Regions from separate parts of the Deinococcus peraridilitoris DSM 19664 genome, predicted to be linked through region 3. Evidence: riboswitches for the same ligand, from Rfam matches in the RefSeq annotation. Region 3 holds a riboswitch; each other region holds the start of a gene.
The links. Region 3 has a riboswitch for cyclic di-GMP ahead of DEIPE_RS00365 (PadR family transcriptional regulator). Riboswitches for the same ligand answer to the same signal wherever they lie in the genome.
Positions count from the first base shown of each region.

Region 1 (7,107 bases), on a different replicon from region 3:
GCATCATGAGTGCTGAGGATGCCGCCCTGACCATGCAAGGCCTGCGGAAACTCGGTGTACGCCTCGCAGTGGACGATTTCGGCACAGGTCATTCGAACCTGGCGTACTTCAAGCGGTTTCCCGTGCAGACCCTCAAGATCGACCGCTCGTTCGTGCAGGACGTTGGAGAGAACCCGACTGGTACGGACGCCATGATCGTCAGGACCATGGTGGGTCTCGCGCGGGCGTTGAACTTACAGGTTGTCGCTGAAGGCGTGGAAACCGAGAAGCAAGCCAGTTTCCTGCGAGATGCTGGGGTGGATTACCTGCAAGGCTGGCTGTACGCGCGCGCCATGACCGGCGAAGCTTTACTTCACTGGCTGACTGAACGTCACGAGCAGGTGCTTTCAAGGCCCTGAACGAACGCGGCAGCTAACCTGAGCAGAGGAGGAGCATGCACACCCCCACCGACTTCTCGCAGATACTCACGCGCGCCGTACATGCCGCGACCAACGGCCTCATCGTCACCCAGGCGGACGGTGACTTTCCCATCCTCTACTGCAACCCGGCTTTCGAAACGCTCACCGGCTACCCGGCCAGTGAAATCCTGGGACGCAACTGCCGCTTCCTGCAAGGCCCCGGTACGGACGCGTACACGCGTACACAAATGCGTGAGGCGCTGTGTGCTGGCCTTTCCCTGGACGTCGTGATTCTGAATTACCGCCGGGACGGCACGCCTTTCTGGAATGCCCTCAACCTGGCCCCAATCCATGACGAGCAGGGGCGTGTGACGCACTTCGTGGGTGTACAGACTGACGTGACGGACCGGGTGCGCCTCCAGCGGGCCCTGGAGAAGAAAATCCAGACGGATGACCTCACCGGACTCGGGAGCCGCGCGTCGTTCCTGGAGGCGTTGCAGCTCGCCATCCAACACTCTGCTTCTTCGCCATTCGCGGTGGGATTCGCTGACCTGGATGACTTCAAGCGCGTCAACGACTCGTTGGGCCATGAAGCGGGGGATGAATTACTGCGTCATGTGGCCATCCGCTTACGCGAAAGTGTGCGCAAGGGAGACCTGGTCGCTCGCCTGGCGGGAGACGAATTCGTGCTGCTGTTACGGGAACTGGAGGACTGCTCGGTGGTGGAAGCCGTCGCGAAGCGGGCGTTGCAGGCGCTTGAACGACCCTTCAGCCTCAAAGGACTGCAGGTGCGGGTTGGAGCGAGCCTGGGTTTTGTGGTGCCATCAAAAGGCGTGAGCGCCGTGGAAGTGCTCTCGAGTGCCGACCGGGCGATGTACGACGCCAAGCATCAAGGCAAGAACCGCTTCGTCATCCAGGATTGCCGCTGAGGCTCAAGGACGGCAAAGTATGGGGTCGCGAGCTTACTGCTGGGCACCAAGTAGAAAAGCAGACCTGCAGACTCCCGTTCTTCTCTTTCGGACAGGTCAGGCTGAATGACCTGCTGTCCGGCAGAGGATGTGCTGCGAGGCGTTATCTGGGGAGTTGCAGGTAAAACGTGGCCCGCTCACCCAGGCGCCCTTCTGCCCAGATGCGGCCATGATGACGCTCCACCATCCGCCGTACCGTTGCGAGTCCCACCCCGGCTCCCCGGAACTGATCCTTGCGATGCAAGCGTTGAAACACATCAAAAAGCCGTTTCTGAAAGCGCGGATCGAAGCCCGCACCGTTATCCGTCACCGAAAAAACGACGCTTTCACCCTTCACTTCTGCCTGAATCCCGATACAAGCGATTTCTCGTTTCGAGGTGTACTTCACCGCGTTGGACAGCAGATTTTCGAACGACTGACACCACAGCAGCGGGTCACCCTTCACCACCGGGAGGCGCTCGCTGACGCCACGCCGCCGTGCGGCTTGGGCAACGCTGACTTCGCTCCGCAGAACGGCCAGCACAACGGCTTCGTCGACGTCGACAGTCCAGGTTCTTCGTCGCTTTCCCTTCCTTGCCTCCAGTTTGCTCGCCCCTCGCATGTGCAAGGTCAGAACCTGGAAGCAACTCCTGAAGCACTGCCGGTTATTCTCGGAGTTCTGAACCCCGTAGAGGAACAACAGGTGCACCTCAGGAAGCCCACAGGCTCGGACCGTCCAGTCTTCTAACTTCCATCTCACATTTACAACGAAATCACGGTTTGTTATGCTGAAGTCATCAGGACAGAGTGACTCTCTGACTGATAGAAGCTTTGAAGCGTCGTCCTGTACACGGGCACCTGGGACGCGTGGAGCCAGTGGTGCGACCGGCTATTAGTCACGCTTTCCGCCTTACCCCGGAGAGCACCGCTGCCGTCTTCCCTGGAAGCGGCCTTTGCCAGAGTCAACAGGAGGCACCGTGCAACGAATTACCCGCACGGACAACGACCAGGGCATTCCGCTGACGGTCACGATCGAACGGACGGGCGCCCTCACCACGAGCAGCATCAGCATTGAAAGCGATGAAGAAAAGTGGCAGTTCGAGGACCACAACACCTTGACGCAGACACTTGATTGGATCATGCATGACGCGCGCAGCAAGGCGGAGCATATCTCCACCCAGTACCGCAACGCCGCGCTGGGCGGATGGGCCGTCACATTCATCATGCCGGTCGGTCATAACGGCGAACTGAGTATTTACGACCGGTGGCTGTTCAGGAAGCTGATGAGTTGCTGCCCTGCATTTCAAACCACCTGGAATACCATCGAGCACAGCGGCAGTATGACCCGCATCCTGCGCCAGGATGACCACTTCCGCGTACAGATTGCTCCGGAAGGTTCGCCTGCCCATGCACGAACGTTCTCCTTCAAGGCAGATAACTTCACCTCCATCCTCGAGCACATCGCTACCTACACCAGCACGGCCGCTGTCAAGCACGCGGCTGACTAAGGAGCTTCATGCGCAACCGCGCCGTACTCATTCCCCTGTTCCTCAGCCTCGCCGCATGCGGACAATACGCTGGCTTCCCGGCTGGTTCTCCTTCAACCCCCATTCAGATTCAAAGCGTCGCGTTGGGCGATACTCGGGTATTCATCGCGGACGGTTCCCGATGGTGGGCCGACGGCTCGCGCTGGTGGGCGGACGGCTCGCGCTGGTGGGCCGACGGCACCCGTTGGTGGGCGGACGGTTCGCGTTGGTGGGCTGACGGCACCTTTCAACCGGCCCCGGAAAACAGCGCTGCCTTCAAGCTCATCGGACTTGACCGCATTCAGGACCTCGCGTCCAAGATGGGGCAAGGGGTGATTGTCGCGGTCATCGACACGGGCGTGGACTTCGAGCATCCCATGCTCAAAGGCGCCCTCCTTCCTGGCCATGACTACATAAACAATCGCCAGGGTGCGCGTGAGGAGGGGGGAGACCACGACCTGGCTTATGGTCATGGTAGCGCCGTCGCCGGCCTCATCCGTCAAGTCGCGCCAGCCGCGACGATCCTGCCCATGCGTGTCCTCTCCCCGGATGGGAGTGGCCTTGACAAGGCCGTCGCGCAAGCCATTCGTGACGCGGCCGCGCAAGGCGCGCGGGTCATCAATCTGAGCCTCGGGACCAGCACCTCGACGGGCGGTGTGCGTGACGCCATCGTCAGTGCGACCGAACAAGGCGTGATTGTGCTCGGCGCGAGTGGGAACGCAGGCGAGTCCAAGCCACAATCACCCGCCTGGCATATGGGGAACCCGGATGCCGCTGGTCGGATGTCGCTCAGCGTCGGTGCAGTCGATCAAGCTGGAAACGCCGTGAGCTGGAGCAATGCCGGCAGTGAAGTCGTCGCTCCCGGTGTGAACATGACCACTGCTTACCCTGGCCAGCGTCTCGTGAACGCCTCCGGAACGAGCTTCAGCACGCCCTTGGTGAGTGGCGCGGTCGCCCTCGCGCTTGCAGAGGGCGCAAACGCGAGCCGCTTGAGCGAAACGTTGAAGAGCAGCAGTCAACAAGGCCGTCTGGACGTCGCAAACCTGATGGCTCAGCCAAAATAAAAGTTTCAAGAAGACAGGAGCGTGGCACGCCACGCTCCTGTCAGGGTGTCTATGTCCAATCGCCTGCCTACACCTTACGCTGGCCACACCATCCTGGAAGAAGCCCTGTCGCAATGCGGTCTGGACGATCAGCGTGCCATGCTGTTGTTCGAGCAGGCTGCCAGTATCGCGCGTGATACGCGTGATCGCGCTTTGTTGGCCAAAGCCTTGAATGGCATGGCCCGAATTGAGCATGCGCACGGCGACAGTCACGCCGCTCTTTTTCACCTGCGTGAAGCGCTTGAATTGCGCCGCGAAACGCACGACCTGAACGGCGAAGCGGCCATTCTGTGCAACCTCGGCGCTCTTTACACCGACCTCGGCCAGTACAACTTCGCTCTGGATTATCTGCTGAAAGCACTCGGCATTATCGATGAGCAAAGTGACCGCAAGCGCGCCTCCATGCTCGCCGCAAATCTCGCGCGAGTGTACGATGCCCTCGAACAAACCGGGTCGGCAGAAGAGCATTATCAGACGGCCCTGCGTCTCGCGCGTGAGTCCCAGCAGCGTATCGGAGAGGTGATCTTATGCGCCAACTACGGAGACTTCCGGCGCCGCCAGGGGCACTACGATCACGCCGAGCAGCTTCTGCGTCACGCCCTGGAGTGCGCAGGAGGTGAGGGTGTATTCCCGGCGATCGCGTTGCATCCGCTCGGGTTACTGCACCGTGATCGTCACGACCGTGCATCCGCTCTGGATGCCTTCGCGCAGGCGATGCGCTTCGCGCGTGAACACAACGACACGGACACCCTGCTCGAGATCATCCTCAGCCAAGCTGAAACGCACCTGCAATGCGATACACCCGAGCTGGCCAGGCAGGTGCTGGAAGAAGGCGTACAACTCGCGGAGGAAAGTGGACGCAATCGTACCCTCGGCCGAATCCTGCACCTGCTGACCGACGCCCTCGAACGGCTCGACCAACCAAGCCTGGCGCTCGCTGTTTCTCGCCGCGCCAACCAGGTCGACTCAGACGTTCTGACTGCGGAAGCGTACCGCCAGACCCGTCAACTCACCACCCAGTATGAACTCGAGCGCGCCAAGGCTGAACTGGAAGCGCAACATCAGAAGTACGACGCGCAACGTCTTGCCAAAGAAGAGCTGGAACGCGAAGCGACCGCGAGACTCCGCGAGCTTGAACGGCAAGCGTTGTACGACCCCTTGACCGGCCTGCCCAACCGCCTGCTGCTGGCCGACCGGTTTCGTGTCGCGCTCGAGCTCGCCGTGCAGCAAGGCACCCAACTCGCTCTGGGTGTCATCGACCTGAATAAGTTCAAGCAGATCAACGACACCTTCGGTCACCACATCGGCGACCAGCTCCTCGTGGAAGTCGCGCGTCGCCTGGAAGTCGTCATGAACGGGCAGGACACCGTCGCCCGCATGGGCGGGGACGAGTTTGTGCTGCTGATTCGTGACGCTGACCGGCCACAAACGGTGCTGAGCGTCGCGCGACGCGTCCTTCGAGCATTCGAGCCGGTCTTCGCGCTGTCAGGGCATGAACTCCACGTACGGCCCAGCGTGGGTTTCGCGGTGTACCCCGATGACGCCCTGACGTACGAAGCGCTGTTCGAGCAGGCCGATAAGGCCATGTACGACGCGAAAGTGCGTGGGAGTGGCTTCGAAATCCACAATCACCAGAGTGAACGGCGGGCGCCTGCCACGCTGGAAAGTGCATTACACCAAGCCCTCGCCTTGGGGCAGTTCAAGTTGGTGTACCAACCACAAACCACGGCAGGCGGGCAGGTTCGTGGCGCTGAGACGTTCCTGCGCTGGCAGCACCCGCACTTCGGGAATGTGCCGCCCGCTGAGTTTCTGCCACTCGCCGAAGCCACAGGGCTGAGCTTGCCCATCGGCGCGTGGGTGCTCGCGCAAGCCTGTCAGGAAGCGACCACCTGGCATGGCCGGATGGTCGCCGTAAATCTCAGCGCCCGCCAGTTCGCCCACCCCAACCTGTCAAGGTCCATTCATGAGGCGCTGGAGTGCAGCGGCTTGCCGCCTCATCTGCTGGAACTTGAAGTGAACGAGGAGATGCTGGCTCGCCACCCGCACCGCGCCCGCTCCACCCTGCAGGACTTGAAAGCGCTCGGAGTGCGGGTCGTGATTGACGATTTCGGCTCGGGCTTCACGAGCTTCGCGGCCCTCAAGCACGATCCAGTTGACGGTGTGAAAATCGATCGGGCGCTCGTGAATGACTTACAGGCCCGCGAGCGACCCGGTCGGGACGAAGCGCTGGTCACGGCCGTTGTGCACATGGCTCACGCGCTGAACCTGGACGTCATTGCCGAGGGAGTAGAAAACGAATACCAGCAGTGTTTTCTGGCGTCGCTGGGTGTCACAGCCGTACAGGGTTTCCTGCTCGCTCCTCCGCAACCGTCTGAAGTATTCCGGCTCTGGATGGAGAGCCATTGAGTGATGTCGTGCGGTGCGGACCTGACGCACCCGGACCGTTCGGTGCGCGTGACGTTCTGCACCCGAACGATCAGCTGTCCTCCAAGAAGCTGGTCTTGCGGGACCTTCCCGCGGGCAGCACCGTCACCCGCTCGCCCCGGCGGGTACGGACCGCTTTGGGAAGCTGGCGCTGGGTGGAAGGGAAGGTACTGCCACCAACCTGCGGCAATGACCGCCGAGCAGCGAACCCGTGAGCTCACCAGCGCTTGGCTCAGCCTCAACCACCGACGAGGTCGTGTAGGTCATCCTGACACACGCCATTCCGGCCACGCAGACCAGAGTGGACGGCGTGATCCTCGTGCAACCCGGCGGGCAGCACCTCGAAGTGCTCGGCTCGATGGTGACCCCTTATACCCCAGACTGACTGTCATTCGGCGACAAGATCGTGTTCGGTGGCTGCTACGCTCCTTGTTCGCGCTTGACAGATTGGAACATACGGGGACGTACGGCGATCAGCAGTTCCGCGCCATGCGTGCGAGCGAACGACGCGTTGGCGGCGGTGCCGTTTCCATGCTGGGCGTGGACCGTCGTGGCGGCCAGCAAGCTGGAGAACCGCGCTTCAGGCGTGGTGAAGATGTATTTCACAGGCAGTTTTGCGGGAGGCTCTGTCTCGCGCCAATGAACTTCCGATCGCCGGAGAATTGGCAGAATTAGAGGAAATCCGATTTGGACTGGCAGGTGATGTGGG
Region 1 is NC_019789.1:385,168-392,274, reverse strand. Features, by position in the region: gene DEIPE_RS20610 (bifunctional diguanylate cyclase/phosphodiesterase) at 1-398, shown strand, start outside; gene DEIPE_RS20605 (GGDEF domain-containing protein) at 434-1,327, shown strand; gene DEIPE_RS20600 (sensor histidine kinase) at 1,470-1,967, opposite strand; cyclic di-GMP riboswitch class II at 2,161-2,245, shown strand; gene DEIPE_RS20595 (hypothetical protein) at 2,323-2,853, shown strand; gene DEIPE_RS22770 (S8 family peptidase) at 2,862-3,935, shown strand; gene DEIPE_RS20585 (EAL domain-containing protein) at 3,987-6,380, shown strand; gene DEIPE_RS24270 (PAS domain-containing protein) at 6,377-6,613, shown strand; gene DEIPE_RS24265 (hypothetical protein) at 6,819-7,004, opposite strand.
Region 1: it holds a riboswitch for cyclic di-GMP, as region 3 does, so the genes downstream of both, DEIPE_RS20595 (hypothetical protein) here and DEIPE_RS00365 (PadR family transcriptional regulator) in region 3, are expected to answer to the same signal.

Region 2 (7,107 bases), 210 kb from region 3:
GAGCTCAGGACGCGCCCGAGACTGCGCCTTTGGCCTGCCGGGAAGCGAGTTCTTCAAGCCAGGCTTTGTCCTCGACACGCCGCAAGTAGGGATTGGCAAGCTGCGCCAGGCAGAACAGGCTGAACAGCACGCCCAGGACCACCATCACCGTGCCCGGATTGAAGATACCCCCGGCGATGCCCGCCAGCGCCGTGGCCACGGGCGCGGTGAACTGCGCAATCAAGCGGCGCACGCTGAAAACCCGTCCTTGCAGTTCGGGGGGCACCTGAGTCTGCCAGATGGCCTGCGAATGTGCGTTCATGATGGGCGTCATCGCAAAAGCGAGGGCCACGATCGCGGCGCTCAGGTACAAATTGCGTGACAGGCCGAAAGCAATCAACGCCAGACCGGCCACCAGCATTGGAATCAGGATGCCGAGCACACGCTGACGCTTCAGGCCGCCCCACATGCTGACGAGCACACCGCCCAGCACCCCGCCCAGACCGCCCACCGTGGCCAGCAGCGCCAACGCGCTTTCGAAGGTAAGCCCACGGGCCGTCCAGTCGGGCGCGAGCGTGAACTTGACGATGAGAGGCTCGAAGATGCCCATCGGGGCGAACACGAAATTGATGAACGAGAAGGTGCCCAGCAGCCACAAGAGCGGCTTGCGCGCCCAGATGTAGCGAAAACCAAAGGCCACATCGGCCCAGAGACGCGGGCGTACGGTCTCGGTGCGGCGCGGCGAGGGAATCTGCAGACGCGTCAGTACCAGGCCGGAAAACAGAAAGGTCAGCGTGTCCAGCAAGAACACCAGCGCGATGCCGCCCGTCAGCCATCCCGGAAGTACGAGCCCTCCCTGCAACAGCAGCGCCGGCAAGGCGAGGATAAAGGCCGCCAGCCCAGGGGCCAGCAGACCGGAGAGCGACCACATCGTCTGCATCATGCCGTTGGCGCGCGGAAGCTGCGCCGAAGGAACCAGCATGACATAGCTGGTGTCAAAAGACGCGCCGTGGTAGGAGTGCAACAGCGACAGCAGCACCACCAGTGGAACGAGTGCGTACAGCGTCAAGGTGCCGGTCATGGCCAGCGAAGCGAGCACCAGACAGACAAGCGAGCTGCCCAGGTCACACCCGAGCATCGTGCGGCGTCGGTCATGGCGATCTGCCCAGGCGCCGGCGAGCGGGGCGCCCAGCACGGCGGGCAGTGCGCCGGCAAGCGCCACGACCGACAGGGCAAGGGCCAGTTCGGGCTTTTGCTCGGGGCGGGCGTACAGTGTCTGGGCGAGGTAGATGGAGATTGCAAAGTACGTCAGCGCGCTGCCCACCACGGACAACGACTGCGTGGCCCACAGGACGACAAAGGTTCGCCAGCCGTTTCGCGGCGCCCGGACAGGTACTGAAGGCATACTTGAGCATAGAACTTCACACCCGGCTTTCCTTGCGCCTTTTGGCGGAGGACATGGGGGCGCGACCTCCGAAGTGGCAGCCCGATCAGAAAAAGGGTTGTGGCAAAGTGCAGGAAGCGCAGCCCGGCTGAGCAGCGCGCCGTCTTCCGGGCAGGCCAGGGACGTGGGCAACCCGGACATGGGCAAAACGGGTCCGAAACGCATGAAAGCGTTTGCGTCGTTTTGCAGTTCGGTACTGGACACACTGGCTCACCGCACTGACGGCGCGCCAAAAGCACCGGTGGATCGGGTGATCAATCCCTGGCCCACGCTTCAGGATCGGGCAAGCTTTTTTCGTTCGGCCACGGCGAGCTGGTCGACACGTTCATTCTCGCCATGCCCGGCGTGGCCACGTACCCACACAAACGTCAGGCTGTGACGCCGCGCCTCATCTATCAGGGCTTCCCACAGGTCCTGATTCTTGACGCTGTCCTTGCCAGCGGTTTTCCAGCCATTGCGCTGCCACTTGAGGATCCAGCCGTCTGTGAACGCTTTGCGCAGATACTGACTGTCGGTCACCACGCGCACGTTGCAGGGCCGCTTGAGCGCCCGCAAGCCTTCCAGCAGTGCGGTCAGCTCCATCCGGTTGTTGGTGGTCTCGCGTTGCGCTCCTGACAGTATCAGCTCTTTTCCCCGGTAGTTGAGAATCACGGCCCAGCCGCCCAGGCCCGCCTGGGTATCACACGCCCCATCACCGTAGAGATCGACCTCTTCACCCATGACTGGTTCCATCGGCTGAATGCATCCTTTGAGCGGCAGCTGATCTCGTACACTGGATGGCCGGGCTTGTTTCGGACGGTAAGATTGGGACATGTTTACCTCGCTCGCGACACTGTAGAGCATCAAGACCACGGTCGCAGTTGTGGTAGCACTTCGGGCGTGCCGCTGTCTGCCTCACCGTTGACTTCAAGCACGCCCTGAACGGGTTTTTGGTGAGAAATTACCCGTGAGTTTCGGGCCAAGGGAAGACAAAGGGAACCTTAGCACTCGGTGGCTACCCGGCACATGATGAGGATTTTTTGTGCAGCGATGATGAAGTCACTTCAGGACAGGTGACCAACATGAAACGACTTGCCTTCATCCCCAGCGTCCTCGCCCTCACCCTCGTCGCCTGCGGCACCACCTCGCCAAGCACCGCACAAAGCGCCACCGCCAGCGGCACCACCACTTCACAGACGAGCAGCCAGCCTGCCAGCAACGCCGGGCAGGCGGAGCAGAAAACCGGGCAGCAGGCTGAGCAGAAGGCCGAGCAGCCCACGCCAAAGGACGCGAAGGAAGTCAAAAAACCTGCAGACAAGGCGCCACTTGCGAAATCGAGGTTGGACGGTGTGACGGGCACCTGGACCTACAAGTTCGAGAACACCGATTACACGTTCCCGTTCGAAGGACGCATCCAGTGGAAGAAACCGGTCACCAAAAACGCCGTCACCACGCTCGTCGGTACGCGCTTTGTGTGCAACGGTTCCACCACCTGCCGGGAAAATGGCAGTGTCACCCTCATTGATGACGGCAAGTCGCTGCGTGTCGAGATGATCGAGGAATCGGAACTCTGCCCACCTTACCCTTCAGATGACTGCGAGCGCGTCACCGGTATGTGGATGGAAGGTCAAGCCGAGTCGTCGAACGCCACTGCGGGCATGACCAGCATCAAGGGAACTGGAAATCTGTATACCCGCCATCCGCAGATTGAAGTGCCGTTCGAACTGCGCAGCGCCAAATAAAACAATCATATAAAGAACGATTTTCCCGAAAGACCCGGTCACTCCTGACCGGGTCTTTCGGGTTGCGGAGATCACACCTGGTTCATCAGGCCAGTGGAGCGTTCGGAGTCTTCCTGTGGTCTGGTTCACTCCATGGGAACACGCGCCCATTTTGAGAATGAAGATGCCGTCCCCGCATAAAGTGACGCAAGGCAGTACCTTGCAATACTCCCTGCCCCCGCAAAAAGTTGGCTTGTAAGAGCCTTGTTGGAAACGGTTCGGTACTCTGATGTCATCCGGGGCTGTGAATCACGCGGTGCAACCGGGCACCTGCCGCGTGAGGAGCCAGTGGTGCGACCGATCGGACGGGCAGCAAAGCGCTGCAACGATTGGAGAGCCCACTTGAAGGATTCGCTTCACAGTCATCCCACTTCTGGGATGTGCCTTTCGATGTCGGCCAAGAGCGGCTTTTCAGACGAGCTCGACCGGGCGCTGAACGGGTTGATTCGCCAGCTCTGGGCCCACGACCCTGACACTGCCCAGCATGCCAGCGCGGTCACAGCGCTCGGTCAGGCAGTCGGCCGGCACTTGGACCTGGCACCCGGTGACGCCGAGGCCCTGGAATTGGGGGCCCAACTGCACGACATCGGCAAACTGCTGATTCCGGAAGAGGTGCTGCGCAAGCGGGAGCCCCTCTCGGAGCTGGAATGGCAGGTCATGCGCGCCCACTGCGAATACGGCCACCGGTTGGCTTCCTCTCTGCCGCAGGTTCCGGCGGGGGTGCTCGAGGTCGTGCTCTTTCACCACGAGCGCTGGAACGGTACGGGTTATCCTGTTGGCCGGCGCGGCCGGGACACTCCATTTCTTGCCCGAGTTCTGGCGGTGTGCGACGTCTATGACGCCCTCACCGGCGAGCGGGCATACAAGCTTCCCTGGACCAGCGCGCGGACGCTCGCGTACCTGCGCGAGAACGCAGCCATCCTGTTTGATCCCACCGCCGTCGAAGCGCTGGAGTCTCTGTGCCGCGAGCGCGAACACGCTCTGTTCAAAGCCGAGTGACGCCGGCCGTACCAGAGAACTGCCGTTTCAGTGGCCGTCGAGCCAGCGGGCCTTAAGAGATTCGATCAGGGTCACGAACATGCCAAAATCGTTTGGCTTGACCAGATAATCGTCGGCGCCCAAGGCGGCGCAGGCCTCGCGATCTGCTGGTGCATTCGAAGTTGTGAACACCACCATGGGAATATTGCGCAGCGTGGCGTCCTGCTTGACACGCCGCAACACGTCCAGGCCATTCATCCGGGGCATGTGCAGATCGAGCAGGACCAGCCGGGGTGCTTCGTCTGCACGGCCCCGGTACCTGCCCTGTCGGTACAGGTAGTCCAGCGCGTCCTGACCGTCGAATGCGACTGCTGGCTCGCCGACCAGGTCACCCACTTCGAAAGCCGTGCGCGCAAGCTCGACATCGAAGACATTGTCCTCGACGAGCAGGATGCGGGGAATCGGCAGGGTGTCGGTCATAGGGAGACGTGAAATACGCTTCATTCAATCTTAACAAAATCAAGGTCCGAGCAGATGAAAACGTGCCGAGACTGCCGAAGTGTGGAGACACGGCCCTGCAGAGACGCAGAGCAGGATTCAGGGCGCCTGCGATCGGTGGACAAGTTCACAGTCGACGATGCCTTGAGCTGGCCTTAGGGATCGCCTGTATGCCGCACTGCGGGCGCATTGTTTTGACCTGAATTTGAGGCCCGCCCGTTAAGGTGAAGGCTGTGGTCCCTTTTTCGACTCGCTGACATGTATGAGGGAGACCATCCATGAGTGTCCAGCCCGAATTCCTGCTTCCGTCCACAGCGAGGCGCCTTTTCGATTGTCTCCCAGAGCCCTTCGCGCTGCTCGATCCGGCGCAGGGTGTCCTTTATGCCAACCCGGCCTGGGCGCGCCTACCCGCGCGCGCCGTACGGTCCGGCGCCGACCTCATCGGCTTTGACCTGGCGCAGGACACCTCGCCGCCCCTGATGCAACTGGTACGTCAAGTAGCCCGGCAGGGTGACGGCGCCACGCTCACCGCCGAGGTGACCTGCGACGAGACCTGGTACCAGGCTTTTCTTTTCGTTCACGAACAGTGTGTCGGCCTTCGACTGCTCGACATCACGGCGCACAAAATGCTGAGCGAGCGGGTCACCGTACTGGCACAGCAGCACCAGGACCTGCAGACCGAAGCTGACGCCCTGCAGGCCTTCTCGGCTTTCATCGAGGCCGCCGGCTCAGAGGCCGACTTACGGGTGCTGGCCGCTGCAGCCGTGCAGGTGGTGCACACGGCGCTGCGCGAAACGGACGCCGGGTACTTCGAGCTGCACGATGGAACGTGGCACGCCACCACCCTGTCTGACCAAATCCCGCCGCCCTTGCGGGTGCTGCTCACCACGGGATTGCCCGCAAACAGCCCACTGGCCGCGCTCGTGACCCGCTCGGCAACCCCCTTGCTGCTCGAACACTGGCGCGCGCTCGATGACGCGGTCGCCCAGGCCACGCCGCTGTATGAAGCAGTGGCGTTGGCGCCGATTCAGATTCAGGGAACGCTGCATGGTCTGCTCGCCATCGGACACCGCACGCAGCAGCGTTGGGACACCCGCTCGCGCTCCATCCTGCAGGCCGTCTGGCGCAGCCTGGGTCTGGTGGCCGAGCGGGCGAACACGGCGCAGCGGTTGCTGCGCAAACGCGAAGCACTGGAGGCAGCGAATGCCGAACTCGAAGCCTTCGCCCACTCGGTCTCGCACGACCTGCGGGCGCCCGTGAGGCACGTCCAGGGCTTCGCCAGCCTGGCCAAACATGCACTGGAACAGCAGAATTACGAGGGCGCCCAGCGCTACCTCGGGGTGATCGCCGAATCATCGCGGCGCATGAATCTGCTGATCGACGACCTGCTGCAGTTTTCCAAGTTTGCCGAGCAACCCCTGCGCCAGCAGGAAGTTCAGCTGGCCGCACTGGTCGAGGAAGTACGTGGCATGATCGAGCCGGAAGTGGGCCAGCGCTGCGTGCGCTGGCAGATCGGGGAATTGCCCACGGTGTGGGCGGACCCCAGCCTGTTGCGACAGGTGCTGCTGAACCTGCTGTCCAACGCGGTGAAGTACACCGGCCAGCGTGAGCAGGCAATTATCGACGTGTCTGCGGAGTCCCGGCCCGGCGAGCAGGTGGTGCACGTACGTGACAACGGTGCGGGCTTCGATCCGAAGTATCAGGGGCGGCTGTTCGGGGTATTTCAGCGGCTGCACCGGCAAGAGGAATTCGAAGGTACGGGCGTAGGCCTCGCCACGGTCAAACGCATCATTCACCGCCACACCGGCCGGGTGTGGGCCGAAGGGCGGCCGGGCGAGGGGGCGACCTTTTCCTTTGCGCTGCCCGAGCGCCGGACATAAGCCGCGCCCACACCACGAGGGGAACCCGCCGCCCCCTCGCCTCGTATCCCACGGCATGAACGAGTCCTCCTTCCGGCCCGAGGAAACCGCCCACGGCGCCTGGCCGTCCGATCACATTCCCGCGGATCAGCGCACCCTGGTCGCAGCCCAACACCTGTCTCCCCTGCTGGCCTTCTGGCTGCCCGTGCTGGGCAACGTCATCGGGGCCCTCGTGGCATGGCTGCTGACTCGCGACCGCCACCCGGTGCTGGACGACCAGGGTCGCGAAGTGGTGAATTTCCAGATTTCCATCTCGCTGTACTTTCTGGCCGTGACCGCACTGGTCGTGCTGACGCTCGGCATCGGAATACTGTTGCTGTGGCCGCTGGTACTGGCGCTCTACGCGCTGCAGTTCATCACGATGATTCTGGCCGTCGTCGCTACCATTGACGGACGACCGTACCGCTACCCCTTTTCGATTCGCTTCCTGCGCTGAGCTGTCACCCCGGAGAATTTCCGCAGTCGTTCGTCTGTTCGTCTGTCGGGCACCCAGGGCAGGGCGCGGCGTTCCCGATCGCCCGCTCCAGGC
Region 2 is NC_019793.1:302,561-309,667, forward strand. Features, by position in the region: gene DEIPE_RS01300 (peptidoglycan D,D-transpeptidase FtsI family protein) at 1-2, shown strand, start outside; gene DEIPE_RS01305 (MFS transporter) at 5-1,384, opposite strand; gene rnhA (ribonuclease HI) at 1,697-2,155, opposite strand; gene DEIPE_RS01315 (hypothetical protein) at 2,485-3,144, shown strand; cyclic di-GMP riboswitch class II at 3,413-3,495, shown strand; gene DEIPE_RS01320 (HD-GYP domain-containing protein) at 3,574-4,182, shown strand; gene DEIPE_RS01325 (response regulator) at 4,210-4,641, opposite strand; gene DEIPE_RS21880 (ATP-binding protein) at 4,938-6,539, shown strand; gene DEIPE_RS01335 (DUF4870 domain-containing protein) at 6,595-7,014, shown strand.
Region 2: it holds a riboswitch for cyclic di-GMP, as region 3 does, so the genes downstream of both, DEIPE_RS01320 (HD-GYP domain-containing protein) here and DEIPE_RS00365 (PadR family transcriptional regulator) in region 3, are expected to answer to the same signal.

Region 3 (7,107 bases):
CAGCAGCACCGGAGCGCTGTCTCCGATGGGGGAGGCCGTACCCAGATTGCCGCCCAGGGTGGCTCGGTTTCGAATCAGGCGCGAGGCGAACTGCGGTGTCCAGTCGTGCAGCAGGGGAAGCCTGCCGTTCAGCTGGCTTTCGATTTCTGAGAGCGTCAGGGCTGCTCCGATCTCGACGTACTCTGGAGTCCAGTGCACGGCCCGCAGTTCCTCGTGGTGGTCGATCGCCAGGGTCAGCGGAGCGCGCGCGTGGCGCAGGTTGACATCGACACTCCAGTCGGTTCCTCCGGCGAGCAGTTTCGCGCTTGGGTTCTCGGCCAGCACGGCGAGGGTCTGCGGCAACGTCTCACAGCGGCGCAGTTCACCGTGTTCGCTTGTCAGCACCGTGGGACACGTGAGAGGAGCGCCTTGTGCCAACCGGAGGGACCATTGGTCGTGCTCGTCAGGCTGGCCCAGCGCCCGTGCCGCGTCGCGGATGGGCCGGTAGCCGGTGCAGCGGCACAGGTTGCCGCTCAGTGCCTCCAGATCGAAGGCTGAGCGCTCATCACGGTAGTACTCGGCAGCCATGCTCATGACAAAACCCGGGGTGCAGTAGCCGCACTGCGAGCCGCCCCGCTCAGCGAGGCTCTTCTGTACCGGGTGCAGCCTTCCTGGAGTGCCCAAGCCCTCGACGGTGACGACTTCCTGCCCGTTCAAGGCGCCGACGAGCAGCAGGCAGCTGTTGGTCGCCACGTACTGTGCCTGGCCCCGAGCGTCCGCGCGGACCAGCAGCACGGCACACGCGCCGCACTCGCCTTCCGCGCAGCCTTCCTTGCTGCCGGTAAGTCCTTCCAGGCGCAACCATTCGAGTAGGGTGGTGTGTGCGTGAACCTGGCCCACCTCGCGGTGCTGGCCGTTCAGGGTGAGGGTAAGTCTTTCCACGTCGTCCTCCCGCAGGTATCGAGCGCAACCGTGTCTGGCCGGTTTTGTGGTCCTGATACTCTACAGTCAAGTGCTTTCCATGTGCGAACGCAAGTCCACCCACCGTGGGCACTTCAGTTCAGAACGGAGCTTCGTCGATGCAGCTGCCTGACCTCAATGCCCTGGACCGCGCCGAGTTTGTGGCGTATTTCGGTCGCGTACTCGAACATTCCCCGCGCTACGCCGAGCGTGTCTGGCAGGCGCGGCCTTTCCATAGGCTGGAGTCTTTGCAAGACGCCTTCAAAGAGGCCATCGTGCAAAGTGACCCTGGTGAGCAGCTGGCCCTGATCCGCGCGCACCCGGACCTGGCCGGCAAGGTCGCCCTGGCCGGTCAATTGACTGCAGAATCGAGCCGCGAGCAATCTTCGGTCGGGCTCGACCGGCTCACACCCGAGGAGTACGCGCGCTTCGAGCGCGTCAACACGGCGTATCACGAGAAGTTCGCGATGCCCTTTGTCATCTGCGTGCGCGAGCACACCAAGGAGTCGATTCTCGACGCGGCCGAGCGGCGGCTGCATCACCTGCCTCACGAGGAAATCGCAGAGGCCCTCGTCGAAATTTCCAAGATTGCCGGCTTGCGACTGGCAGATCTCGTTCAGGCCACGGCGGAAGTCACCGTGGGGAGGAAAGTGTGACCGAGTCAAGCACCGGCGTCAGAACCAGAATCGTTTTGGGACAGAACAATTACGGCAAGTCCGACGTGCGGCTCTTCAAGGTTTTTCGGGAAGGTGAGCGGCACGACATCCGGGACGTTCGTGTGGACGTCGCGCTTACCGGCGACTTCGAAGCGGCGCACACGCGCGGGGATAACAGTGCGCTGCTGGCGACGGACACCATGCGAAATACGGTCTACGCCCTGGCAAAAGAGCAGTTGACGGGCAGCGTCGAGGAGTTTGGAAAGCGTTTGGTTCGTCATTTCGTCAAGGCGGGTCCGACCGTTGCTTCTGCCCGCATCACCTTCACCCAGCATTGCTGGGAGCGCATCAAGGTGCAGGGGCAGGAGCACGGCCACGCGTTCTCACGACAGGTCCCCAAGCACACGGCGGTCGTCGAGGGAGATGGACGGCAGTTCAAGGTCACCTCGGGTATCGATGAGCTGTACGTGCTGAAAACCACCCGTTCCGGCTGGGAAGGTTTTCTGCGCGAGCAGTTCACGGCACTGCCCGAAACGAACGACCGCATCATGGCGACCGTGGTCACTGCCCGGTGGGAATACAACACCGACGAGCTTGATTACGACGCCGTGTGGAGCGAAGTCTATCAGCAGATTCTGGAGACCTTCACCGATCATTACAGCCCGTCCGTGCAGTTCACGCTGCACCAGATGGGACAGGCAGTACTGACGCGCTGCCCGGTCATCGAGCGCATCCATTTTTCTTTTCCCAACAAACACCACGTCCCGTACAACCTCGAACGCTTCGGAATACAGAATGACAACGAGATCTTTCACGTGGATCCCGAGCCTTACGGCCTCATCGAGGGCTGGGTGGAGCGCGCACGGTGAGCGGAGCGGGCAGACTCACCACCCACGTGCTCGATACTGCCCGGGGCGTGCCGGCCGCTGGGGTCAAAATCGAACTGTATGCCGTGATCGATGAGCAGCGTTCCTGGCTCAAAACCGTCGTGACCAATGCGGACGGCCGCACCGACGAACCGCTGATTTTCGGGGGATCGCTGGAAACGGGACAGTACGAACTGGTGTTTCACGTGGGCGACTATTTTGGTGAACAGGGCGGGTTGGCCGGTCGCACCACGGTGCCCTTTCTGAATCAGGTGCCGGTGCGTTTTGGCGTCGCTGACCAGTCGGGGCATTACCACGTACCGCTTCTCGTCTCACCCTGGTCGTACAGCACCTACCGGGGAAGCTGAGCGCGTCGCTCCGCTGCACGAAGCAGGATCACCGATCCTGCCGGGACCAATTCAGGCACTCTCGAGGGCGAGTTTTCCTTGGTGGGTCAGGTGGTACTTCGCCCGTTCGATGCCGCCTGGCAGACGGCAGACACGCTTCAGGATCAGCCCGGCGTCGACCATTGCGCACAGGATGGGGAACAGGTCCCCGCGTTTGAACCTGAACTGGGGGCCAAGCTGGCGTTGCAGGTACTCGATGCTGGTCAGCAGCTCGAGCCCGGTCAGGGCGTCGTGACCGAGCAACTCCAGGACGGCGAACTCGACGTCCCCTATGACCACTGTGGTTCCAGTGTGCACAGCAGGAATGACCGGCGTGACAGGAGCAGGGTAGTGGAACATGCTTATCCTTTCGGCGGCCCAGCCAGCCACGTGGGCTCTGGAGCTTTGCGTCACCACTTCACAGTGGTTTTGCCATGGTCGATCTGAGACAGCGCTTGTCCGAGCCTGAGCGTACATGAAGTTGTATGTGAGTGCGATTAAATTCTTCACGGTGTCACGGGCCGTTGCTTATGACGGGCCGACAGAATTCTGTAAGGGCCGGTGTGGCAGCGTGACGCATGGCACTGACCAACGAAGAGCGACGGAAAGTCCGCGAGCTGGTGTGGCTTCTGGCCCACGAGGGCCGCTTGACAGACGGCAGGCTTTTCCGGTGCAGGCCGGCCACAGAGCAGTCGAGGTCTGCTCACAATGCTGCTGCGTACGCGCGTTCTTCAGCACCTCGCATCTGCAACTGACGCGCGTTAAGTCAATGACACCCGAGGTCGGGAAGCCATCGGGTGCAGCGCCATGAACGCGTCCGGGTGGCCGTAAGACTTCTGTGAGGTGCGTTGCGCTAGCAAAGAGAAGCCGCGCGGCGTGCCGGACATCAAGGTTTCACTTTTCGCGGTCGGCGCAAAGAGCAGCGGTTGAGGCTCTGTATCGCTCCGGAGCCCGGCCACCACCGTTCGGCACTATCATCCCTGTTTCGCGAGCCCTTCGCCCGGAGATCTTACATGGCCAGTTTCGACGATCTGCTCACTTACTTTGTCAACATCAAAGCCAGCGACATCCACCTGCGGGCGGGCGCGCCGCCCATGGGCCGCATCAACGGTGAAATCAAACGCATCGGCAGCAAAATGCTGTCTCCGGCCGACCTCGAAAAAATGTGCCGTGCCATCATGAAACGCCCCGGAATGTTCGAGGAATTTGCTGCGCGACGCGAAGCTGACTTCGCATATGGCCTGCCCGAAGTGGCCCGCTTTCGGGTCAATGCCATGTACCAGCGTGACTCGATTGCACTGATCATGCGAATTCAGGAACACCGGCCCAATCTGCCCACCTTTGAAGACCTCGGCCTGCCCAGTGGGATTTTCGGAGAGCTTTCCAGCAAGGAGCGGGGTCTGATCCTCGTAACAGGGCCGACGGGCAGCGGAAAGACGACGACGCTCGCTTCGATGCTCGACCATATCAACGCCACTTCGGCCAGTACGGTCGTCACCATCGAAGATCCCATCGAGATTCTTCACAAGGACAAGCAGGCGACCTTTTACCAGCGTGAGATTGGCACGGACACCCTGGACTTCAAGTTGGCCTTGCGCGCCGCGATGCGCCAGGATCCGGATGTCATTTTGATCGGTGAGATGCGCGACAAGGAAACCGTCGAGGCGGCCCTCAGTGCCGCGCAGACCGGTCACCTGGTGTTTTCGACCCTGCACACGCTGGACGCGCCGCGCACCGTGACGCGAATCCTGGATTTTTTCGCACCGCACGAGCGCGACCAGATTCGCAAGGGCCTCTCGGAATCACTGGTGGGCGTCATTAGCCAGCGGCTGCTGCCACGCAAAGGGGGAGGCCGCGTGCTGGGCCTGGAACTCATGATCGGCACCGCCACCGTGCGTGACTGCATTGCCGACGAGGACAAGTTCGCCAACCTCAAGGAAGCCATTCAGGACGGCTTTGAACAGTACGGTATGCACACCTTCGACCAGCACCTCGCCCGCCTGGTCAAAGAGGACGCGATGACCCCTGAAGACGCCATTCAGGCCGCGACCACCCCCACGGATCTCAAGATGATGCTGATGCGAAACGCCGTGTACTGAGCGCCCAGTGCGCGTGGGGCGCCGACGTCGATACGACGTCGGCGCTTTTGCTGTTTTCGGCGGCTCAGTCGGGTGGACCTCTGCCTGGTGGACTGAGCGCGCACTGACTTGACCGCGGCGAGCGGGTTTACTCCGGACCGACCACGATCCAGCTGCCTGTGGCAGAAGCCTGCTCCCAGGCTTCCTGCAGGCACTGCAAGCGCAGGCCCACCCCGAACCCGGGAAGGTCGGCTTCGCGGCCATGAATGGCCGCCGCCAGGTGATCGAGCAGCTTGCCCTGGGTCGTGTCGGCTTCGAGGGCCAGCGCCTTCGGGATGTCCTGGTCCGCCGAGTACACCGGCTGGGTCCAGCGTTCCAGGCCCAGCGTGCCGTTGGCTCCGTACACCGTCAGTGCCACGGTCTCGGGCCGCTGAACATGACACAGCAAACTCACGCCTACCCGCAGTCCCGATTCGAGCTCCAGCACGCCGTGCGCGCTTTCCTCGCTGCTCACGCCGTCGACGGGGTAGACCACGTCGGCACGCAGACGCGCGACCCGCCCGAGGCTGCGTTCGATCACCTCGAACAGGTGGGGCGTGCACTCACGGATCGGGCCGCCCTGCTCGCGCCGACCGATCCAGGGATTCATCTGCCATGCGCGAGGCCATTCGGGAAACACCAGGGTGAGGTCCGCGCGGCGCAGATCACCGAGGGTGCCGCTGTGCAGACGCTCGGCGAAGACGCGCACGCCGGGCGAATGGTAGAGCGGAAGCTGCATGGCGTGCACCCTGCCTGCCGCGCGCGCTGCGCCCAGCATGGCCCGCGCTTCCTCGGTGCTCACCGCCAGCGGCTTTTCGCACAGCACGTGCTTGCCGCTTTTCAGGGCGGCCAGGGTCAGGTCGAAGTGCGCGCTCGGCGGTACGGCGATGTACACCAGATCGACGTCTGAGGCGAGCAGCTCCGTCGAAGTCGCGCAGGCCACCGCGCCTGTCTCGCGCGCTGCTTCCTCGCTTCGTGCGGCGTCCGAGTCGTGCAGGTGCGTGACCTGAAAAGCGTCATGAGCCTGAAATTCGCGCAACAGGCGCCCGCCGATGGCGCCGAGTCCGATGATGCCAACGCGAATAGTAGAGTCAGTGTGGTTCATGTACTCCGCACAATACCGGACGCCCGCACCAAGACGCGGATACGTCTTTGTCGTACGGAAGCGTCAGGCTGTCCGCCGCTTCCCCAAGAGAAAGGGGAGACCAGCGGTCTCCCCCGAAAACGCCTGCCCCAGGCCGTCTTCAGTTCGGCAGCTGGCTCGCGCCCAGCAAAAAGGTGTCGATGGCCCGCGCGGCCTGCCGACCCTCGCGGATCGCCCACACCACCAGTGACTGCCCCCGGCGCACGTCACCCGCCGCAAACACCCGTGGGTTGCTCGTGCGGTAACCGTCGGTCACGTCAGTGCTTGCTCGCGCGTTGCCCCGCGAGTCCTTTTCCACCTTGAAGGCGTCGAGCAGCGCGGCGATGGGGCTCACGAAGCCCATCGCCAGCAGCACCAGATCGGCTTTCATGATCTGCTCGCTGCCGGGGACCTCGGTCATGGTGCCGCCCTGCCACTCCAGACGCACCGTCTTGATGGCCGTGACCCTGCCGCTTTCGCCCAGGAATTCCTTGGTGCCAATGGCAAACTCGCGCTCGGCGCCTTCCTCGTGGCTGGTGGAGGTGCGCAGCTTGTGCGGCCAGTAAGGCCAGACGAGCGGCTTGTTCTCCTGCTCGGGCGGCATGGGAAGCAGCTCGAACTGGTGTACGCTCGCAGCGCCGTGGCGGTTGCTGGTGCCCACGCAGTCGGAACCGGTGTCGCCCCCACCGATGACGATCACGTGCTTGCCGTCGGCGCGCAGCTGGTCTTTGACCTGATCGCCCGCGTTGACTCGGTTCTGCTGGGGCAGAAACTCCATCGCGAAGTGCACGCCACGCAGGTCGCGCCCGGGAACGGGCAGGTCACGCGGCTGCTCGGCCCCGCCGGCCAGCAGCACCGCGTCGAAGTCTTCCATCAGCTTCTCGGCGGAGAGGGTTTCCCGCGACAGGTTGGTTACCTTCGATCCACGCGGCAGCTTGCCGATCAGGACGCCTGTACGGAAGGTCACCCCCTCGGCTTCCATCTGCTGCACCCGGCGGTCGATCAGGTGCTTTTCCATCT
Region 3 is NC_019793.1:94,542-101,648, reverse strand. Features, by position in the region: gene DEIPE_RS00385 (xanthine dehydrogenase small subunit) at 1-921, opposite strand, end outside; gene uraD (2-oxo-4-hydroxy-4-carboxy-5-ureidoimidazoline decarboxylase) at 1,059-1,595, shown strand; gene pucL (factor-independent urate hydroxylase) at 1,592-2,464, shown strand; gene uraH (hydroxyisourate hydrolase) at 2,491-2,829, shown strand; gene DEIPE_RS00365 (PadR family transcriptional regulator) at 2,881-3,207, opposite strand; cyclic di-GMP riboswitch class I at 3,217-3,291, opposite strand; gene DEIPE_RS00360 (type IV pilus twitching motility protein PilT) at 3,861-4,946, shown strand; gene DEIPE_RS00355 (Gfo/Idh/MocA family protein) at 5,074-6,069, opposite strand; gene DEIPE_RS00350 (glutamate synthase subunit beta) at 6,209-7,107, opposite strand, start outside.

Region 4 (7,107 bases), 1.2 Mb from region 3:
CTGACGAACAAGCGCAGCAGCGCCCGCCACGTGCGGCGCAGCCATGCTGGTGCCCTGGAACATCGCGTACTTGTTCCCGAGGATGCTGGAGTAGATGTTGACACCCGGCGCCACCACGTCGGGTTTGATGATGCCGGTGGAGGGCGTCGGGCCACGTGAGCTGAAGCCCGCCAGCATGCCGTCATTCTGCGTGACCACCTCCACAGGGTCGCGACCGTCGATGGACGCCGCCACACCGCTGCTCGCAGCAGTTTTCAGGGTGTCACCGTCGGACTGCGCGACCATCAGGGCTGGGATGGTGGGCTGGTTGGCAGTACCGTCCGTGCCCATGGCGCTGGGATCTCCGGGCTGGTTGTTGACGACCAGCACACCCACCGCACCGGCAGCCTGTGCGTTGCGGATCTTGGTGCTGAAGGCACAACTTCCACGCCCGACGATCGCGATCTTGCCGGCCACGTTGCCTTCGATAGCTGTGCAGGCCAGAATCGGCGAGGCCACCGCGAGGCCCACATTCGACACGGTTTTCTCGGCAAAAGGATCGAAGTCCCCCACCGCCCCGCCAAGTGTCGTGCCGCTGCCGAGGTTGACGTTTACGCCGACGTAGTGCGAATTGGTGACCGCCCCGACCGTCAGGGCGTTGGCAGCTGAACCGGGAGACCCGATGGTGTACCCGTTGGGGCCGGAATTTCCGGCGGACACCGTGAAGACCACCCCGGCGTCCACGGCAGCGTTTACCGCTTCGGCAAGGAAGTCACGGGGGCCCTGCACCGAGCCGCCGAGACTCATGTTCACGACGTCCATGCCGTCGCGCACCGCGTCCTCGACGGCCCGGGCGATGTCGTGGCTGAAGGCGCTGCCGCCAAAGGCCACGTAACCACCGCCGAAACCCGGGAACACGTTGTAGTCAAAGAGTTGCGCGGCAGGCGCGACACCGCTGAGCTTCTTGCCCTGGAGCGGTCCCGAGCCGATCACCGTTTCGCATCCCGCGACGGTGCCCGCCACGTGCGTGCCGTGGTCGTCCACGATGGCGGTGCCGCCGCCCGCAACACCCGAGGCGTAGACCTTGTGCTGGATATCGCCCTTACAGTTGAAGAACTCGTGCCTGTCGTCGATGCCCGAGTCGATCACGCCGACCTTCACGCCCCTTCCGTCCTCCCGAACCGTGCGGACACCTTCGGTGCTCATCACCCCGATCTGCGAGAGACTGCGGTTCATCATGGGCCGGTAGAGCGTCACGTAGGCGGCGTCCTGCACGTTCGGTCCCGACCGCAGCGTGCTGAGCGAAGCGCCGTTCGTGCGAACCGCCACACCGTTGAGGGTGAGGGTGTAGTCGCGCACCACCGACGCGCCGGGCGCGACCCGCGAGAGATAGGCACGGAAAGCGGCATGCTCGTTGCGCAGGAAGTTCTCGTAGGCACGCACCGCTCCGCTGTTCGGGTCGAGCTTGCGGCCGCGCTCGGGTTTGGTGCGTTCCAGATTGCCCTGGCCACCTTCGTACTGGGCAGCCGGAGGGCTCTTGAAGGTGATGATGGCGTAATCACGGCTGACTTCCGGGCCACGCATCACCTCGGTGAAGTCATGCGAGGCAGACGCCGAACCCGCCGCGCCCGCAGCGGATACCCGCTCCTGTGAAGCGTTCTGGTTGGTGTTGCCGCAAGCGGCAAGCAGCAGGGAAAGGCTGAGGACGGCCGAGTAGGACCAGTTCTTCATGCAAACTCCTTACTCCCGGACCACCTTCCGACATTGCGGAAAGCGCCGTCGCATTGTGCTTTGATATGAACTATATGAAAGTCCGCTGGAGACAGCGTGTGCTGAGGCAATGAAAAAGTTAATCTACCGTTGGGTTCTTTGTCCTGCCTGCCTTCAGGCGCGTGGCAAAATGACCGTGCGTCCCCGCACCCGACCCTCCAGAATCTCGCGCGCCAGTCGTGGCACCTCGCTCAGTGGTTGCTCGGTTACGCCTTCTTGAAGCAGCACGCCCGGCAGTTCACCGGCCAGGCGGTGCCAGGCTTCCTGACGCTTCTCGGCGGGGCACATCACGCTGTCGATGCCCAGCAGACTCGCGCCACGCAGAATGAATGGCAGCACGCTGGTCGGCAATTCGCTGGAACGCGCCAGGCCGCAGGCCGTGGCGCTCGCGCCGTACCGAAGGCTCGCCAGCACCCCGGCGAGCACGTCGCCGCCCACGCTGTCCACGGCCCCGGCCCAGCGTTCGCGTTCCAGCGGGCGCCGCGCGAGCAGTTCCTCGCGGCCGATCACCGTGTGGGCACCGAGGCGCCGCAGATAATCCTGTTCCTGGGCGCGGCCCGTGGACGCCACGACCGTGTAACCGCGCGCTGCCAGCAGGGCCACCGCGACGCTGCCCACCCCGCCTGCGGCGCCGGTCACGACCACTTCTCCCGCACCGGGTGTCAGGCCGCGCTCCTCAAGGGCCATCACGCACAGCATGGCGGTCAGCCCGGCTGTACCGACGGCCATGGCGTCACGAGCACTGAAGCGCTCCGGAATGCGAATCAGCCAGTCGGCAGGCACGCGGGCCAGTTCGGCATAACCGCCCCAATGGCGCTCGCCCATGCCCCAGCCGGTTACCAGCACCCGCTCGCCCTGCTGATGGCGTTCGTCGCTCGACTCCAGCACCGTGCCGGCCAGATCGATACCAGGAACCATCGGATAGCTGCGGACCACGCCGGGGCGGCCCAGCACTGCCAGGCCGTCCTTGTAGTTCAGGCTGGAAGCCTCCACGGCCACGAGCACGTCACCTTCGGGCAGCTCAGAAGTGGGAAGGTCATCACGCAGGCTGGCCTGAACGGTACCGTCCTGCTGCGAGAGAATCAGTGCCCGAAACGCATCTGGAACAGCAGTTGTCATAAGGCTGATCAAACCACATCTGCACAGGCGCCGCCAAAGGTACCCATGAAGTTTTCGGGCCTGCACACGTGGCGTTGCTCCCAGCCTCGATGGCCTGCTGCTCACGTTCGTGTTTGGTATGAGGGCAGAACGCACACGCGCTGAGGCTCAGCCTCAGTTCTCTGCTTCATCTTCCCCAGAGACACTCAACTCTACCCGGTTGCGTCCCAAAGTCTTGGCGCGGTACAAGACCTCGTCGGCCCGAGCGAGCAAAGCTTCTCCGCCCTCTCCAGGCTGACGCTTCGCCACGCCAAGACTGATTGTCAGCACAAGCGAGCGTCCATCCACCTGAAAAGGCTGCCCGCTCACCCGCTGCCGCAAACGCTCCGCGATCATCAGCGCACCGTCCAGATCACATTGCGGCAGGATCACCGCGAATTCCTCTCCACCAAAACGGCAGGCCACGTCCACTGACCGCAGGGCCTGCCCGAGGCGCTGCGCCAGCTCCTGCAACACCATGTTGCCGGCCAGATGACCATACGTGTCGTTGAGCACCTTGAAGTGATCAATGTCGAGCAGCACGACCGACAGTGCTGCCTGCTCCGGATCATGCTGGGCTTCGTCGATACGCCGTTGAAGTTCACTGCCAAACGCTCCGAAGTTCAGGAGGCCTGTCAGGGCGTCGCGCCGCACCGCTTCATCCAGCGTACTGATGTCTTTCTGCAATTCGCGGTTCAACGCCTCGATCTGGCTTTTCTGGCCTTCGACGACCTCATACAACTGCGCGCTGGTAATCACCGTCCCCACGAAAGATGCCAGCAGTTCGATCAGCTCCTGGTCCTTGGCATCCGGCACCTGCACTCGAGACAGGCTCATCAACGACAGGATTCCGACGGCCCGACCATGTTCGCGAATCGGCGTGTGCAGGATCGTCCGGATTTCGGGCACAGCCTCAAGCACTGCCCGATCGGCGGGGGTCATGGGGAGGTGGCGCACCGCGTCAGCGTCGGCGATCAGCAGGGGGGTATTCTGCAACAAGGCGTACACGCTGGCGCCGTACGTGATGTCGAGTGGTGCGGGTTCACGGATCAGGCCGAGCAGGCGTTGCCGCAGTTCCTCGTGACCAGGGTCACGGATACTGACCTGCCGGATGACCAGACCCACCCCGTCCTCGACGAGCCCCAGGACCGCGAGATCAAAGTGATAGGCAGGCAGCAGCTGCTCCAGGGTCACTTCGAAGATGCGCTGCACGGACGTCAGCGCATTGATTTCCGTAATGAAGCGCAGCAAATAGGCGTGTTTTTCCAACGCGGCTTCCACGGCGGCCTGGTCCTGCTTGAGTTCACCGAGCAGCAGGGCGTGCCGCAACGGCGCGTTGTACAGCTCCAGATGCTCTTCAAGCACCTGCAGCTGCTGTCGTTCGATGCGGCCGTGCTGTCTGAAACCGTTGATCACACCGATCACCCCGTCGGCGTAGGGAATTGGAATGGCCGCCAGGGAAGTCGCCTGCCACCACTCGAAACCCTGACGCAAACGGGAGTCACTCTGATCGATGTCTTCGAGGTGAATCACTACGGTTTGCGCTTCACGGTAGGCCCGGGCGATGGGCGTTGGTTCCTCCACGCTGAAACGGTGATCTTTGAGCAAAGCCTGCATTCCGGCAAAACTGGCCGGCAAGTAAACTTGGCGGCAAATCAGCCCGCCGCTTTTGACGTCATGAAAGGTGATCAGATAAGCGTCGAACAGGCCAAGACGCTGGAGTGTGTCGTCGAGCAGGCTGAGCAGCCGCTGCAGGTCCAACGTGCGGCTGAGTTGATACAGCACCTGTCCCCGCTGACGTTCACGGCTCAGTTCGTCGTGCAGATCACGAATCAGTTGATTGCGCTGCGCGAGTTCCAGGCGCAAGGTCTCCAGCTCGGTCTGGCAGCCGGTCATCGCAGACAGTTCCTGTCCCGGATGTTGGCGCCCTGGCTCATGCGCCGCATTCTGCAACGGAGCTTCTCACAGAATACTTACATTCTCGCTTGATATAGTCCGAGGTTCCCACAGCGAGGTCTCTCAAATTACGACGAGAATCGAGGCGCCTGAGGTCGGCGCGTAACGCCCGGCACACTGCAGGTCGCTGCGGGAGCCTGTTGCCCCGGAAAATCAACCTGCCAGCCCCAGGGCCGTAGCAGCGTCGGCTTATGGCCGCCACGAAACCACCGCGCCAAAAGCTCCTATTCTCAGCCTGGTGGGCAAAGGAGCGGGCGGCCCGTGGGATGCCAAGCGGAACTTTTCGAGATGTAAACGGGATATAAAAACGCTCTTCCTCGGTACCCGAGGAAGAGCGCAGAAGAGGAGTTTAACGACGAGGAGCGGTCACGGGCGCAGCGCCGGCAGGACCCTTTGCTTTGCCGGCCGCTTCGGTCGCGGTGCTGATTCCGGCGCTGGACTTGTCCGCGCCGGTTGCCGCGTTCTCGTTGGTCAGGCCGTTCGCTGAAGCGCCCGCACCGGTCACGGTCGGCTTGCCGGTGGTTTCGGGCTTGCCGGTGGTGCTGGGCTTCACGCTCGCCGCTTTGACTTCGGCCTCAGCCTTTGCCTTGGCGGCGGCTTCCTGCTTGGCCTTGGCGTCTGCAGCGCGCACCGCGGCGGCGGCACGGTTCACGGCTGCCACCAGGGGCAGCTTCAGCGTCTGGCCTTGCGCATTGGTCTGGGCGACGAAGATCATGCCGCTGCTGGTGACTTTGCCGGCCAGGGCGTAGGTGGTTTCACCCACGACAACGCTGGTGGCGCTGCTGAGCTCCGCGCCTTCTTCGAGGGTGATGGTGCCATCCACGTTGACGGTGCCGACCAGGTTGCCCTCTGCGTCAACAAGGGTGATAACGCTGCCGGACGCCACAAGGTGCGCGAGGCTGCTGTTGGTGCTGGTCGCCGTTTCGGTAGTCTGCGCGCTGGCAGCGCCGAAAGCAAGGACGAGGGCGGCGGTAATCGTAACGAGTTTACGCATGTTGATTCTCCTGGTCGGTCTCACCATTCGCTCGCCGTCTTCCGGGTGACCGGGTAAGGAAGACAGGTCGTTGCGTTCAGGAGGGCGGGGCAGGCGGAGTGAAAAAATGAGCCTGCGCGGGTGTGGGTTGCAGTCGTGCTGAGCTGCCAGCCCATCCACGAACGCTCTCAGTATGCTCTCACTCGTCTGACATCTTTCTGACGGGAGCCCAAGGGAACTTAATCACCCATGTGACGGCGATGTCGTGAAAACGCTATTCAGGCGCAGGGATGGCCACCACCCCTTTCCCATGTCAGAAAGACGTGAAACGTAAAGTCTTATGGCGGCCTTCATGGTAGGTGACAAGTCCTGACTTGAGACACCACGGCAGGCAGCTGATAACTCCATTTTCTTACGCAATTCAACGGCGAAATCGATAAGGACAACCATGCCCAAATCCACCCACACGCTGCTCTCCTGCGGACCGCTGCCCTGACCGCCTGCAGTGGAGGGACGTCCGCGGTACGTCCTCTCTGTCGTCTAGAAACATCTACAGCAGGGTGTACCTGACCAACACTGCGAGCCCTGCCGCCGTCTCATGGTCAGTTGGGGCGTAGGTGAGCGCTCCCGACCTCGTTCAGACCGTGAGCGGCGTCAACCTGACCCTCCCGGTCCAGACGTCGCCTGAGCTTGCTGTCAGGGCAGGCTTCGGCGGACAACCGCTTTAGACTCATCCAGTCCGGCGTGTCGGAATGTTAATGTTTCCTTCAGGCATCTCATGCCTGAACGCGTGTAACCGCACCTCGGAGGCGAGGACCTTCACCCACTTATCCGGTCACCTGGGGTGAAGCGAGCCAATGGTGAGACCGCACGAGGAGACAACATGATCACTTTTCACAAAACCAGCCTGCTTTGGGCCGCCCTTCCCCTACTCGCCAGCTGCGGCGCGATCGTCGGATCGTTTGTTCCCCCACAGACGGTGAGCAATCCTGCCAACCTCGACGGGGCACAGCTGAGCAGCTCCAGCGCCCTGCAGCCGGCAGCCGTGCGGGGCAGCATCGAGTATGACACCAGCAAAACCAGCCCGCCTTCTCCTTTTGCCGACCTGAAGTACCCGAGTGACGTTCCCTTCGGGATGCGGCCGCACGCCATGAAGCTGCAGGTCAGCCTGACCAGGGCCATCGTGACAGGCACCTGCGCCTTTCCCGAGAACGTCAAGCTGACCGTGCAGAGCTTCAGCGCGGCCGTTTCTGACGCTTCCGGCCAGGCCATTCTGAGCGGCCAGCCGAACC
Region 4 is NC_019793.1:1,305,600-1,312,706, forward strand. Features, by position in the region: gene DEIPE_RS06270 (S8 family serine peptidase) at 1-1,710, opposite strand, end outside; gene DEIPE_RS06275 (MDR family oxidoreductase) at 1,864-2,868, opposite strand; gene DEIPE_RS22035 (GGDEF domain-containing protein) at 3,022-4,782, opposite strand; gene DEIPE_RS24585 (hypothetical protein) at 5,192-5,836, opposite strand; cyclic di-GMP riboswitch class II at 5,840-5,923, opposite strand; gene DEIPE_RS06290 (hypothetical protein) at 6,699-7,107, shown strand, end outside.
Region 4: it holds a riboswitch for cyclic di-GMP, as region 3 does, so the genes downstream of both, DEIPE_RS24585 (hypothetical protein) here and DEIPE_RS00365 (PadR family transcriptional regulator) in region 3, are expected to answer to the same signal.